Regions from separate parts of the Superficieibacter sp. BNK-5 genome, predicted to be linked through region 2. Evidence: predicted binding sites of a transcription regulator. Region 2 holds the regulator's gene; the other holds the start of a gene.

Region 1 (7,537 bases), 630 kb from region 2:
TTTAGCGCAGTATTGCGGTCGTTATTTCCCGTTAATCATTCATCATATTTATATTAGAGGCGGTTCCGTCGCGGCTGCGATGACGCCACTGTCCCGGCGTCATGCCTATTTCACGGTTAAATACCACGGAAAAATAATTACTGTCTTCAAAGCCGCACTGCATGGCGATGTCGCCAATCAGTATTTCAGTGTGCTGTAAGAGGTATTGGGCGTGGCAAATTCGTAGCTGGCGCAGATACTGGCTGATGGTCATCCCCGTCTGGCTGCGAAACTGCTGGCGCAGGGGGCGCTCGCTGCACTGCTCCTGTTCGCAAAACGTTTCGAGTACGAAAGGCGTGTCCAGACTTCCTGCCAGCGCGGTGATCAGCTTATCCAGCAGCGGCTCGCGCGACGTTGCCGACAAATTATCGGTGGTATAGCGGTGTCTTTTCAGGGTCACCACCAGTTGTGCAAAGAGCAGTTCGGCCATGTCATTGACCTGCGCGTCAGGATGGGCGCTTTCGTGTTCGAGCTGCGCGATGACCTGCCGTGCCTGACTCATTCCAGTGCTGCCAAGCCGCCAGTGCGCCCGCCTTTCAGGTCCGCTAAAGCCAGGAATATGCGCGTCCCAGTCGAAATTAAGTTTCAGGCGGTCAGGGCAATAGATAATATTTTGCAATACCAGGTCGTTGACCGAAGCATAGGAGTGTTTGTCTTCGGCGCGGATATAAAACAGGTCGCCGCGCGTGATGCGGTACGGGCGGTCATTGAGGACGTGCAGGCCATTGCCGCGCCATACCAGCACCAGTTCGCAAAACTCGTGAGTATGTTCAGCAAAGACGTTTTGCGGATAGCGATCCGCAACGGCGACTGCCTGGCCGACGCTGGTGAAAAAGTCGGCTTTACGAAGAATTAACTTGCCCACAGCAGGATCACCTCAACGACGAATGACCGGTTATTATCTTCTGACGGTCGTTCAAAAACGTTGATTCTCTTCGCGTTACTGAAGAATTTCGTCGCGCCCCTGACGAATATCGCGCGGAGACCAGGAAAACTCGCGGCGAAACAGGGTCGAAAAGTGGTTACTGTCGCCGAACCCGCAGCGATAAGCGATATCCGTCACGCTTTCGTCACTGTGGCGCAGCAGATGGCGCGCTTTAATCAAACGCAGCCGGTTCAGGTAACGTTGTGGGGTCAGGCCGGTGGATTGCTTGAGCTGACGGTGTAATGTCCGCAGCGACAACGAGAAATGATCTGCCAGATCGTCCCAGCACACTTCGTCGGCAAAATGATCGTCAAGCCAGGCGATCAGATGGTTGAGACGAGCGTCATTATCCTCCGCCCCTTCCGCCAGGCTGCTTTTACGCAGCAGCACCAGCAGTTGCATAAACAGCAGTTCGCGGTTTGCCCGTTCCGGCGCATCCGCCGCATCGTCTTTCGGTTCAAGCTGGCCGACAAGCTGCCGCACCTGCGTCAGCACCGTCTGATTAACGCGCCAGTGTGAAGGGTATTGACCATTCTGCTCCTGTGGCAGCAGCAAATGCAGGCCGCTTAAAAACTGAAAAGCATCCGGGGAGCGGTACAGCACGTTAGTCAGGCACAGATTGTCGGTGTGCTCATACAGATGACGGTCATGATCGCGGACAAAACAGATCGTTCCGCCGCTGATGGTATAGGGCTGGCCGTTAAAAACATGAATGCCAGTACCGTGTTCGACAATCACTATTTCATGAAAGTCATGATGATGCTCCGGGAAGGCCGACTGCGGAAGACGCGGCTCGATCGCCACTGGCGAATTACCCGAAGGAAAGAAATCCACGCTGTGAAGTACGGTCATAAGAGTCGCCACCAGTGAGAAGAATTCTCATGATAGTAATTAAGGCCCCGCATTCTCATCTTGAAATTTTGACGACAAAGCGTGCAAACACTGCCGATTTTTCAAGAAATGAACGGAAAGCGTCAGAAATGCGGCGGCGGTCACATCCCCCCTTTCGCAGCAAAATGTGAGCTTCCTCACGTTCATCTTTGCTTTCTTGCCAGCGGCCAATTTCCCCTGTCAGTAACAAGAAGGTAGAAGCAGGCGTCCTTTTTTAGACTGTGGGCATTGACTCTCAGAAGGACTCTATCATGACTTTTCGCCATTGCGTCGCTGTCGATTTAGGCGCATCCAGCGGGCGTGTAATGCTTGCACGCTATGACCGCGAACAACGCACCCTCACGCTGCGTGAAATGCACCGCTTCGTCAATCGTCTGCAAAAAGTGGACGGTTATGACTGCTGGGACATTGACAGCCTGGAGGCGGAGATCCGCCGTGGTCTGGAGAACGTGTGCGAGGCGGGCATCGTAATTGACAGTATCGGCGTGGATACCTGGGGCGTGGATTACGTGCTGCTGAACCGCCAGGGCCAACGCGTCGGTCTGCCCATCGCCTACCGTGACGATCGTACCGACGGCGTGATGGCGCAGGCGCTGACTCAACTCGGCAAGGCGGAAATTTACCGCCGCAGCGGCATTCAGTTTCTGCCGTTTAATACGCTTTATCAGCTTCACGCGCTGGTCCGGCAGCAACCGGAGGTGGCGCGCGAGGTCGCTCATGCACTGCTCATTCCTGATTACTTCAGCTACCGCCTTACCGGGCAGATGAACTGGGAATATACCAACGCCACCACCACCCAACTGGTCAATATCAATACCGATAGCTGGGATGAAACATTGCTGGACTGGACAGGAGTGAACGGCGCCTGGTTCGGCAAACCCACGCATCCCGGCAATGTGATTGGCCACTGGACCTGTCCACAGGGTAATGCCATTCCGGTGGTGGCAGTCGCCAGTCACGATACCGCCAGCGCGGTGATTGCCGTTCCGCTGGAAGGGAAAGACGCGGCGTGGATCTCCTCCGGCACCTGGTCGCTGATGGGCTTTGAAAGCAAAACGCCATATACCAGCGACAAGGCGCTGGCTGCCAATATCACCAACGAAGGCGGCGCGGAAGGGCGTTATCGGGTGCTGAAAAATATCATGGGCCTGTGGCTGCTCCAGCGGGTACTTGCTGAACAACAGGTTACCGATCTGCCGGAGCTGATTGCCCGTACCGAAGCGCTGCCCGCCTGCCGCTTTGTCATCAATCCCAACGACGATCGTTTTATTAATCCGGGCAACATGAGCGCGGAGATCCAGGCTGCCTGCCGTGAGGCCGGCCAACCAGAGCCGACCAGCGATGCAGAACTGGCACGCTGCATTTTCGACAGCCTCGCGATCCTGTACGCCGACGTGCTGGGCGAACTGGCCGCTCTGCGCGGCAAGCCGTTCAACCAGTTGCATATTGTCGGCGGCGGCTGCCAAAACCAGTTGCTCAATCAGCTTTGCGCCGACGCCTGCGGCATTACGGTGATCGCCGGACCGATTGAAGCCTCCACGCTCGGCAATATTGGCGTCCAGCTCATGACGCTGGATGAACTGAGCGACGTCACAGATTTTCGCAAGGTGGTGGTTACTAACCACGACCTGACCACTTTCACCCCTCATCCTGATAATGAGATCGCTCGCTACGTCGCGCAATCTCAGTCAACACGACAGACAAAGGAGCTTTGCGCATGACCACTCCACTAGAACACGCCTGGGAACTCGCGAAACAGCGGTTCGCCGCTGTAGGTATCAATGTCGAGGAGGCCCTGCGCCAGCTCGATCGCCTGCCCGTTTCCATGCACTGCTGGCAGGGCGATGACGTTGCCGGTTTCGAAAATCCGGAAGGCAGTCTGACCGGCGGTATCCAGGCCACGGGGAATTATCCGGGCAAAGCGCGTAATGCCGCCGAACTGCGTGCCGATCTGGAACTGGCGTTTAGCCTGATCCCCGGACCGAAGCGTCTTAATCTGCATGCGATTTATCACGAGGCCGAAACGCCAGTCGCGCGTGACCAGATCAAGCCGGAACACTTTAAAAACTGGGTGGAGTGGGCCAAAGTCAACAAGCTGGGCCTGGATTTTAACCCTTCCTGCTTCTCCCATCCGCTGAGCGCCGATGGCTTTACGCTTTCGCATGCTAACCCTGAGATTCGTCAGTTCTGGATCGATCACTGCAAGGCCAGCCGCCGCGTCTCCGCGTACTTTGGCGAGCAGCTCGGCACGCCGTCGGTGATGAACATCTGGGTTCCGGACGGGATGAAAGACGTCACCGTCGACCGCCTCGCCCCGCGTCAGCGCCTGCTGGACGCGCTGGATGAGGTGATCAGCGAGAAGCTGGATCCGGCGCATCATATTGATGCCGTGGAGAGCAAGCTGTTCGGCATCGGCGCGGAAAGCTATACCGTCGGCTCCAATGAATTCTATATGGGCTACGCCACCAGCCGTCAGACCGCGCTCTGTCTGGACGCTGGCCACTTCCATCCGACGGAAGTGATCTCCGACAAAATCTCCGCCGCCATGCTTTATGTTCCGCGCCTGCTGTTGCACGTCAGCCGCCCGGTCCGCTGGGACAGCGACCATGTGGTGCTGCTGGATGACGAAACCCAGGCTATCGCCAGCGAAATTATTCGTCATGACCTGTTTGACCGCGTGCATATCGGTCTCGACTTTTTTGATGCGTCGATCAACCGCATCGCCGCATGGGTGATTGGTACCCGCAATATGAAAAAAGCCCTGCTGCGCGCCCTGCTGGAACCGACCGATCAGCTGCGTCAGCTTGAAGAGGCGGGTGATTACACCGCGCGTCTGGCGCTGCTGGAAGAACAAAAATCCCTGCCGTGGCAGGCGGTGTGGGAGATGTATTGCCAGCGTCACGATACGCCAGCCGGCAGTCAGTGGCTGGATAACGTGCGCGGGTACGAGAAAGAGATTTTACGCCAGCGCGGGTAAACCCATGCCGGATGGCGCTGCGCTTATCCGGCCTACAAATTCACCCGACGTGATGGACGGGCCACCAGGCAAAACCGTAGGCCCGGTAAGCAAAGCGCCACCGGGCAGAAAGTTCAAAACCCGTAGGCCCGGTAAGCGAAGCGCCACCGGGCAGAAAGTTCAACACCCGTAGGCCCGGTAAGCGAAGCGCCACCGGGCATGACAGCTCAACAGATAACACAGGCCGGGTAAGCGAAACGCTCCCCGGCATTTTGAAGGAAAGTGAAGACGATGCAGACCATTACCCATTCCTGGTTCGTCCAGGGCATGATCAAAGCCACCTCCGATGCCTGGCTGAAAGGCTGGGACGAGCGCAACGGCGGCAACCTGACGCTACGTCTGGATGAGGCCGACGTTGCGCCTTACCAGGCAGATTTCCACGCGCAGCCGCGCTACATCGCACTGAGCCAGCCGATGCCACTGCTCGCCAATACCGCCTTTATCGTTACCGGCTCCGGCAAATTCTTCCGCAACGTTCAGCTCGATCCGGCCGCCAGCCTCGGCGTAGTAAAAGTGGACAGCGACGGCGCGGGTTACCACATTCTCTGGGGCCTTACCGAAGAAGCGGTGCCAACCTCAGAATTACCGGCGCACTTTCTTTCCCACTGCGAGCGCATCAAGGCAACCAACGGTAAAGACCGGGTGATCATGCACTGCCATGCCACCAACCTGATCGCCCTCACCTATGTGCTGGAAAATGACAGCGCGCTGATCACCCGTAAGCTATGGGAAGGCAGCACCGAATGCCTGGTAGTCTTCCCGGACGGCGTCGGCATTCTGCCGTGGATGGTGCCGGGTACCGATGAGATCGGCCAGGCGACGGCGCGGGATATGCAGCAGCATTCGCTGGTGCTGTGGCCTTTCCACGGCGTGTTCGGCAGCGGTCCGACGCTGGATGAAACCTTCGGTCTGATCGATACCGCTGAAAAATCCGCAGAAGTGCTGGTGAAAGTGATCTCCATGGGCGGCATGAAACAGACCATCACCCGTGAAGAGTTGATCGCCCTCGGCAAACGCTTTGGCGTTACCCCGATGGCAAGCGCATTAGAATTGTACGCGTAAAAATTCACGCCCCGCGCACTCAGGCGGGGCGCAACGTTTATTGCGGCTAATCATACATAACATCATTCAAGCTGCATCAAGGCATAAGCTCGTGACCGGGATAAGAACGTCGCCTTACCGTGGCAGCCTGAAGGATAACGGATAGCATTAAGGAGAATTTCATGAGCTTTATGTTGGCACTTCCAAAAATCAGCCTGCACGGCGCAGGTGCCATTGGCGATATGGTAAAACTGGTTGCAGACAAACAGTGGGGCAAGGCGCTGATTGTTACCGACAGTCAACTGGTCAAACTCGGCCTGCTGGACAGCCTGTTTACCGCGCTGGATGCGCATCAAATGTCATACCATCTGTTTGATGACGTCTTCCCTAATCCGACCGAAGCACTGGTACAAAAAGGCTATGCCGCGTATCAGGATGCGCAGTGCGATTACCTGATTGCCTTCGGCGGCGGTAGCCCGATTGATACCGCGAAAGCGGTGAAAATCCTGACCGCCAACCTCGCGCCATCGACCGCTTATTCCGGCGTCGGTAAAGTGAAAAATGCGGGCGTGCCGCTGGTGGCGATCAATACTACCGCCGGGACCGCCGCTGAGATGACCAGCAACGCGGTGATCATCAATAGCGAGCGTCAGGTGAAAGAAGTCATTATCGATCCGAATATCATTCCGGATATTGCGGTCGATGACGCCAGCGTAATGCTGGAAATTCCGGCCTCCGTCACGGCGGCTACCGGCATGGATGCATTGACTCACGCGGTAGAAGCCTACGTTTCCGTCGGTGCGCATCCGCTGACCGACGCCAATGCGCTGGAATCGATCCGTCTGATTACGCAGTGGCTGCCGAAAGCCGTCGACAATGGACACGATCTGCAAGCCCGCGAGCAGATGGCGTTCGGTCAGTACCTTGCCGGCATGGCTTTTAACAGCGCCGGTCTCGGTCTGGTTCATGCTCTGGCGCATCAGCCGGGCGCGACGCACAATCTGCCGCATGGCGTCTGTAATGCCATTCTGCTGCCGATCATTGAGAATTTTAACCGTCCTAATGCGGTGGCCCGCTTTGCTCGCGTCGCACAGGCGATGGGCGTGGACACGCGCGATATGAGTGAGGAGGCGGCCAGCAAGGAAGCGATTAACGCCATCCGCTCCCTGAGCACACGCGTCGGTATTCCGTCTGGCTTCAGCAAACTCGGGGTCACCAAAGCGGATATCGAAGGCTGGCTGGACAAAGCCCTCGCCGATCCGTGCGCGCCCTGCAACCCACGCACTGCTACCCGCGATGAGGTCCGTGAGTTGTATCTGGAGGCATTATGATCCGCAAAGCCTTTGTCATGCAGGTCAATGCTGATGCGCATGAAGAGTACCAGCGCCGTCACAATCCCATCTGGCCCGAACTGGAAGCGACGCTGAAGGCGCACGGCGCGCACCACTACGCCATCTGGCTCGATAAACAACGCAATCTGCTGTTTGCGACGGTCGACATCGAGTCGGAAGAGCGCTGGGATGCGGTTGCCGAAACGGAAATCTGCCAGCGCTGGTGGAAGCATATGCGTGACGTGATGCCTGCCAACGCGGACAACAGCCCGGTGAGTAGCGAGTTGAAAAACG
Region 2 (7,537 bases):
GGACGATCACACCTGCGCCGTGGTCGTTGAGCCAATCCAGGGCGAGGGCGGCGTGACGGCAGCGACGCCGGAATTCCTGCAAGGTCTGCGCGACCTGTGCGATCAACATCAGGCACTACTGGTGTTTGATGAAGTACAGTGCGGGATGGGCCGTACCGGCGATCTGTTTGCCTATATGCACTATGGCGTGACGCCGGATATCCTCACCAGCGCTAAAGCACTCGGCGGCGGTTTTCCGATTAGCGCGATGCTGACTACCCACGAGATTGCCAGCGCCTTCCACGCCGGATCGCACGGTTCGACCTACGGCGGCAACCCGCTGGCCTGCGCCGTGGCGGGCGCGGCGTTTGATATTATCAATACGCCGGAGGTGCTGAACGGTATCGCGACAAAACGTCAGCGGTTCGTTGAACATCTTGAGCAGATTAACGAGAAATACGCGCTATTCAGCGATATTCGCGGGATGGGGTTATTGATCGGTGCTGAGCTGAAGCCGCAATTTAAAGGCCGGGCGCGGGATTTGCTGTACGCTGCCGCAGACGAAGGCGTGATGGTACTTAACGCTGGTCCTGACGTCATGCGCTTCGCCCCGTCGCTGGTGGTGGAGGAGGCCGATATTGACGAAGGGATGCAACGTTTTGCGCAGGCGGTGGGACACATCGTTAACGCTTAACGCCGCTGGACGCTCTGTTGAGCCAAATCCCGTGATGCGGGCGCTGACGCCATGCGACTGAAGAGATAGTATGCATGGTGTTCAGATGCCCGAGTATGCGCTCAAGATGGCGCTCCATGGTGCTTAATGGCCCTTGTGGTGCGCCCTCCGGTGCTTCCAGAATATTTACACTCCCCGCGCTTCCCGACCCTTCCGAATCAAGACGCTGCTGGCAGCGCTGAATGGCAATTTCGCAGGATTGCAGATAACGCTCCGCCAGATCCGGCGTCAGCATATTATGCTCGCGTGCCAGGGTGGTCATCGCGTTAATATGCTCGACGATAAACTGGCTGTGGGTAACCCAGAGCTTCATATCAGCCAGGTACTGCGTATTAAAACCCGGTTCCTGCATCGCCTGGTTCAATGAGTTGAATAGAGTGTTATGCGCCTGATTTACCCGCATCCGCTGATACGCGAGGGTGGGGGCCTGCGGATCGTTGCTTAAAATCAGACGCAGCGCTTCCTGATCCGCTTCCAGCGCACCGTGGGCATTCTGCCGTAGCAGGCCGCTTTGCCACTGTGGCCACAGCCAGACCATCCCCCCGAAGGCGATCAGGCAGCCCAGCGCGGTGTCGATCATCCGCGGCAAAATAAACTGTTCGCCGTTAAGGTTGATAAGCTGGAGGGTATATACGGCGGTGACGGTAAAACCAATCATCGCCCAGCCGTAATTTTTCCGCAGGATCAAATAGCTGATAATCGTAATGCCCAGCATCGCGCACAGCGTAAAACCATCCGGCACCTTAAAGTGCAGGGTCGCGCCCGCAATCACCAGCCCGACCAGCGTGCCCAGCGTCCGGTGCAGGATCCGCACCCGCGTCGCACCATAGCCGTTTTGCGTCACGAACATAATGGTCATTAAGATCCAGTAAGGCTTGGGCAGGTGCAGCACGCTTCCTGCCAGGCTGGCGATGCTGAGCATCACGCTGAGGCGGGCCGACGTGCGCAGCGCGGGAGACTTCAGTGATAAATAGTTTTTGAGTGCCGACCACAAGGGCAGACGACGCTGGCGGTCAGCCATCAAATCGCGCGGATAAAGCGGACGCAGCGTTTTCAGCACGCGGGCGATGCGGCTGAAATGCCATGCGCAAAACTGGCCGACGGGATTATCCGGATTCTGCCGGGCGATCTTCTCCAGCGCGCCAATCTGCTTCTCCATGTTGAAGCGCCCGGAATAGTGGTGATAGAGAATATCGTCGGCCATCACGCGCAGGCGAGCGGCCACGGTTTGCGCATTCCAGCGGATCACCGCTTCCGCGTGGCTTTGCTCCACCAGCTTTTGCACCTCTTCCGGCTGGTGGAGGCTGACGGAGATATGCTCCTGCAAATCCAGCGCCATCTGGAACATCCAGCGCAGCCGTTTGTAATTGTGATGTTTCTTTTCCGACAGCATATACAACTGCTGATAGCACTGGGTGATGAGATCCACCGTCTTTTGCTGACGCGCCAGCAGTGGCGGCAGCGCTTTTTCCGGATCGGCGTGCTGGGTCAGCAGGCTGTATTTGGCCTCGCAGTAGTCCGCCAGCTGACGGTAAAGCAGGCTTAGCGATTCGCGCAACGGCTGTTCGCGCCATAGCCAGAACCAGAACCAGTTGAAAAGGCCATACCAGAGCGTGCCTGTGGCATACAAGAGCATCGGCTCCCATACCGGCACTGAACCGGCCAGGCTGAGAGTAAATATAGCGGCAATTAACGAAGCGGGAAGCAGGCGTGCGTGGAGAGGGCTGATTTCTGCCGTAACGCCGAGTATCAGTGCCAACGCGGTCAGGACCAGCGGTAGCGGCGCATCTTGTGCCAGGAGGATCTGTACGGCCAGGCTACTGCCGGCAAACAGCGAACCGCCAATAATAAGACGTTTAAAAAACCGCTTATGCGGCGTATCAAGACCGGCAATATTGCAGCAGGCGGGAACCAGGGAAAATAACAGACCGTACTGGAGCTGGCCGATAATCAGACCTGTAGCCACGGGCAAACACAACACCAGCGTTTGACGTAGTGCGTAGTTCACTTCCGGGTGATAGATAAGCCTGCGCCACATAGAAGTTTATCGGCGCATTGCAGTGAATGCGCCGGGTGTCGAGCTTAGCGAGTGCCGTAAACGACGATAGTTTTACCGTGCGCGGAGATCAGACTCTGATCTTCCAGCATTTTCAGGATGCGGCCTACCGTTTCACGAGAGCAACCGACGATCTGGCCGATCTCCTGGCGGGTGATTTTGATCTGCATACCGTCCGGGTGGGTCATAGCGTCCGGCTGTTTAGCCAGGTTAAGCAGCGTCTGCGCGATACGACCGGTGACGTCGAGGAAGGCAAGGTTGCCCACTTTTTCAGACGTCACTTGCAAGCGACGCGCCATCTGTGCGGAAAGACGCATCAGGATATCCGGATTCACCTGGATCAACTGACGGAATTTTTTATAGGAAATTTCCGCGACTTCACAGGCGGTTTTTGCACGCACCCAGGCGCTACGTTCCTGGCCCTCTTCGAACAGGCCCAGTTCACCGATAAAATCGCCCTGGTTGAGGTAAGAAAGGATCATCTCTTTCCCTTCCTCATCTTTAATCAGCACTGCCACGGAGCCTTTGACGATGTAATACAGCGTCTCCGCCTTTTCACCCTGGTGAATCAGCGTGCTCTTCGATGGGTACTTATGAATGTGGCAATGAGACAAGAACCATTCGAGAGTCGGGTCTGTTTGTGGTTTGCCAAGCACCATGCGCGGTTATCCTCTGTTATAAGCTATCTCCGGCGGCTAAACGACGTTGCCTCCGGGGTTGCAATCGTTTTCTTCCCTCGGGCGGGAAGCTGACTGTCGGTATGCTCCGCAGCCGTTAATCTGATGTCCTTTGCATCTATGTATGCGCAAAGTCAATATATCACTGTAGCATCCCGTCTGTTTTAGCATAGCTTTTGCCGCCTGTCTCCTGGTGTCTCGCTTCAGCATGACGCAGGTCGCCTTCCGTTGCGAGAATTGTTATGTACGCGTAATCTGTGAAGAAAATGGCGACACTGGAGTGGATGTTATGCAAGCGCGAGTGAAATGGGTAGAGGGGTTAACGTTTCTGGGTGAGTCGGCCTCCGGGCACCAGATTTTGATGGATGGTAACTCCGGTGATAAAGCGCCCAGCCCGATGGAGATGGTGCTGATGGCCGCAGGAGGATGCAGCGCGATTGATGTGGTGTCGATCCTGCAAAAAGGGCGTCAGGCGGTGACAAACTGCGAGGTGAAACTGACGTCTGAACGCCGTGAAGAAGCCCCGCGTTTATTTACCCATATCAATTTGCACTTTATCGTTACCGGCAATGACCTGAAAGATGCGGCGGTAGCCCGGGCAGTCGATCTCTCTGCGGAGAAATATTGTTCAGTGGCGTTGATGCTGGGTAAAGCGGTGAATATTACCCATTCGTATGAGGTGGTTGCAGGGTAGGGTTAACGTCCACCTTGTTATTATGTTGCCCGCGTTTGCGGTATAGCGCGGGCAGCCGCATCGTTGTTATGCCGGGTGGCGGCTTCGCCTTACCCGGCCTACGAAAACCATCAATATCAACACTTTAATCGCAATCCACAGGCCCGCGCAAGCGCAGCGCCGCCGGGCAAAGGGCACGCCGCCAGCCACTCTTTCGCTATTCTATTTTTTTGCCTTCCATCAGCCGTTGCACCAGCGGCAGCATAATCAGTTCCATCGCCAGCCCCATTTTCCCGCCGGGCACCACTAATGTATTGATGTGGGAAATAAACGATCCCTGAAGCATCGCCAGCAGCCACGGGAAATCGATCCCTTCCAGATTGCGAAAATGAATGACGACAAAGCTTTCATCCAGTGACGGGATGCCTTTCGCGGCGAACGGGTTGGAGGTATCGACGGTCGGCACCCGCTGAAAGTTAATATGCGTGCGCGAAAACTGCGGCGTAATGAAGTTGATGTAATCTTCCATTGAGCGCACCACCGAGTCCATCACCGCCTCGCGGGAGTGTCCGCGCTCGCTGGTATCGCGAATTAACTTCTGGATCCATTCGAGGTTAACAATCGGTACTACGCCCACCAGCAAATCGACATGGCGTGCAACATCGTGCTGCGGAGTGACCACGCCGCCGTGCAATCCCTCATAAAACAGGACGTCGGTCGGTTCCGGCAGCGGTTGCCACGGGGTAAACGTGCCCGGCACCTGGTTCCACGGCACGGCTTCGTCATAGGTATGCAGATACTTTCGCGCCTGGCCTGTGCCGGAATGACCATATTCAGTAAACGTATGTTCCAGCAGACCAAAGTCGTTGGCCTCGGGGCCGAAGTAGCTGATATGCCGACCCAGATCGCGCGCCTTGCGGATCGCCATGTCCATTTCCGGGCGGGTATAGCGATGAAAGCTATCCCCTTCAACTTCCGCCGCATGCAGGTTGAGCTGGGAAAAAATCTTACGGAAGGCGAGACTGGTGGTGGTGGTTCCCGCACCGCTGGAACCCGTTACCGCAATCACCGGATGTTTGGCAGACATAGCAACTCCCTGAGTAATCAGTAAATTTAGTCGCGAAACTGCTTGCGAGGCATGATGTTGACCGTCTCATGCAGCTCAGACCACACCAGCACGGCGTCACCCGTTTTAAGCTGATGTTTAACGTCGGCGACTTTTTGCTCGAGCGAACGCTCATGTTCACCATAATCAGTGCCTTCACGCAAGACAAAGCTTTCGATCAGGCTGTCGAGCGTTTCAGGGGCGAGATCCTGCCAGGGAATAATCATATTAGGCTCCGAGGTATGTTGTCAGCCAGTCGGGAATGCGTTTTTCCAGCCACATTTCCGGACGCCGCAGCGTGCCACCCACAAATCCGACGTGCCCGCCATGCTCGGTGAGCTGATACTCTACCTGTGGCGGTAAGGTGTCGGGATCGGGGATAACGTGATGATCCATAAACGGATCGTCTTTAGCATGGATGATCAGCGTCGGTTTGGCGATCTGATTGAGCAACGGCATCGCGCTGCACTGACGATAATAGTCGATAGCGTCGGCAAAACCATGAATACGCGCGGTGATTAAATCATCAAACTCGCGCAGGCGGCGTACCTGCTTTAGCTGGGCCAGTTCAATCGGCAGCGTGCCGGGATACGCCTTCAGTTTCCGGGTCGCATTCCCTTTCAGCAGGTTCAGCAGGTAGCGCTGATAGACGCGGGAAAAGCCTTTCTCCATGTGATAGCTGCACGCTTCCAGCACAAAGGGGGCGGAGACAATCGCTGCCGCGTCAAGCGGTGCGTTACTGCCTTCTTTTGCCAGCAGGCACGCCAGCATGTTGCCCCCCAGCGAGTAACCCACCGCTGCGGTAGGGACATTGCCGAACTCGCGCTTCAGCCAGTGCAAAAACCAGGTGCCGTCCTCGGTTTCTCCCGAATGATAGATACGGTTCAGACGATTTGGCTCACCGCTACAGCCACGGAAATGCATCACCACGCCAAGCCAGCCGCGCGCTTTCGCCGCGTGAATCAGGCCGTGCGCATAGGGGCTATGCAGGCTGCCCTCCAGCCCATGAAAAACCACCAGCCGGGGCTTATGCCTGGCCTGCTGCGGATCTTCGCTCCACGCCAGATCGACGAAATCACCGTCCGGCAGATCGAGACGTTGCCACACCGGCGTGAACTGCACCCGGCGACGCAGCAGGCGCGGCAGCATGGTTTGCAGATGCGGATTGCGCGCCCCCGGCATGGGGTGAAAAGAGTGCATATCGTCTTGTCCGACGAGCGGTTGTTCAGATGAAATTTGAGCCATGACAGAGGATAGTTTAAGGAAATTGCGCCGTACTATAACCCGTAATTATTAGTGCGGTTTATGCATTTAACGTGGTAGTCATTATTCAGCCAGCAAATTGCGGGAAAAAAGATGAATATCCACGCCGGGCTTGCGCCGCCATAATCGGGCTTTACGTGCGCCAGTGGCGATGCTCTCGCCGGTCTCCTCCAGCATACCCGACGCCTCAATACGGCGGATCAGGCTTTTGCGCTGGATCGGCTGGCCGAGAATGATCTCCGTCGCTTCCTGGAGCTGCGCGTGGGTAAAATTTTCAGGCAAACAATAGACGGGCAGCAGCGAATACATAGTCTTCTGCCGCAGGCGATGCAGACCCGCCTGCACAATCGCGGCATGATCAAACGCCAGTTCATAGCGGGGAAGCGCCTGCACCGGGATCCATTTCGCATCGCTGACGGTCTCGATATGCGGCGCACAGTCCACCCATGATATCAGCGCAAACCAGCTTACCGTCAGGCTCCAGCCGCGCGGGTCGCGATCCGGGCCGGAAAAGGTATCGAGTTGTTCCAGCCACGATGGCAGCACCCCCGTTTTTTCCGTCAGCTTGCGCAACGCCGTATCACGTGTGGAGGTATCGCGGGCAATATCAATAAACCCCCCCGGTAATCCCCAGCAGCCCTGTTGCGGCTGGCTGGCTCGCTCCACCAGCAGCACACAAAGTTCGCCCTGATGGAGGGTAAAAAGCACGCTGTCGACCGTTACCAGCGGCGAAGGAAAACGGCTGGCGTCGTAATTTTTCAGGTATTCCGCTTCTGTCGTCATTTGTCGTGGCCGTTCACCGTGGCAGGAAAATCCCAGTTTACCAGCCCGGGCCTGCACAAAACATACGCTTTTTTTATTTCTGTTATCAGGCAATTAACGTTATTTTGCTTTTTGTTCAAAAAATAACTTGCATAATATATGTCTTAGGGACATTATTAAATTGTCACAGGGACATTAATTAATTGAGAGGGCAAGAAAATGGAAAAACGGTTGCAGTTATTCATTGATAATCAAGAGATTGCCTTAACAACCGGCATTTTCCCTGACG

What was found. The regulator CRP, encoded in region 2, controls carbon source genes, mostly activating them, when cyclic AMP is high. The targets are predictions, from matches to a motif close to ATGTGANNNNNNTCACAT.
Region 1: rhaB (rhamnulokinase) is a predicted target of CRP. The motif match lies at 1,981-1,998, and genes of this name have one in related genera.

The regions. Positions count from the first base shown of each region.
Region 1 covers NZ_CP179893.1:1,197,576-1,205,112, forward strand. Annotated here, with positions in the region: gene rhaR (HTH-type transcriptional activator RhaR) at 32-904, opposite strand; gene rhaS (HTH-type transcriptional activator RhaS) at 980-1,816, opposite strand; gene rhaB (rhamnulokinase) at 2,107-3,576, shown strand; gene ACMGGS_RS05770 (L-rhamnose isomerase) at 3,573-4,832, shown strand; gene rhaD (rhamnulose-1-phosphate aldolase) at 5,103-5,933, shown strand; gene fucO (lactaldehyde reductase) at 6,095-7,243, shown strand; gene rhaM (L-rhamnose mutarotase) at 7,240-7,537, shown strand, end outside.
Region 2 covers NZ_CP179893.1:1,825,591-1,833,127, forward strand. Annotated here, with positions in the region: gene argD (bifunctional acetylornithine/succinyldiaminopimelate transaminase) at 1-673, shown strand, start outside; gene ACMGGS_RS08690 (YccS/YhfK family putative transporter) at 663-2,750, opposite strand; gene crp (cAMP-activated global transcriptional regulator CRP) at 2,795-3,427, opposite strand; gene ACMGGS_RS08700 (OsmC family protein) at 3,735-4,139, shown strand; gene ACMGGS_RS08705 (phosphoribulokinase) at 4,336-5,205, opposite strand; gene ACMGGS_RS08710 (YheU family protein) at 5,232-5,450, opposite strand; gene ACMGGS_RS08715 (hydrolase) at 5,452-6,468, opposite strand; gene ACMGGS_RS08720 (NUDIX hydrolase) at 6,550-7,269, opposite strand; gene prs (ribose-phosphate diphosphokinase) at 7,468-7,537, shown strand, end outside.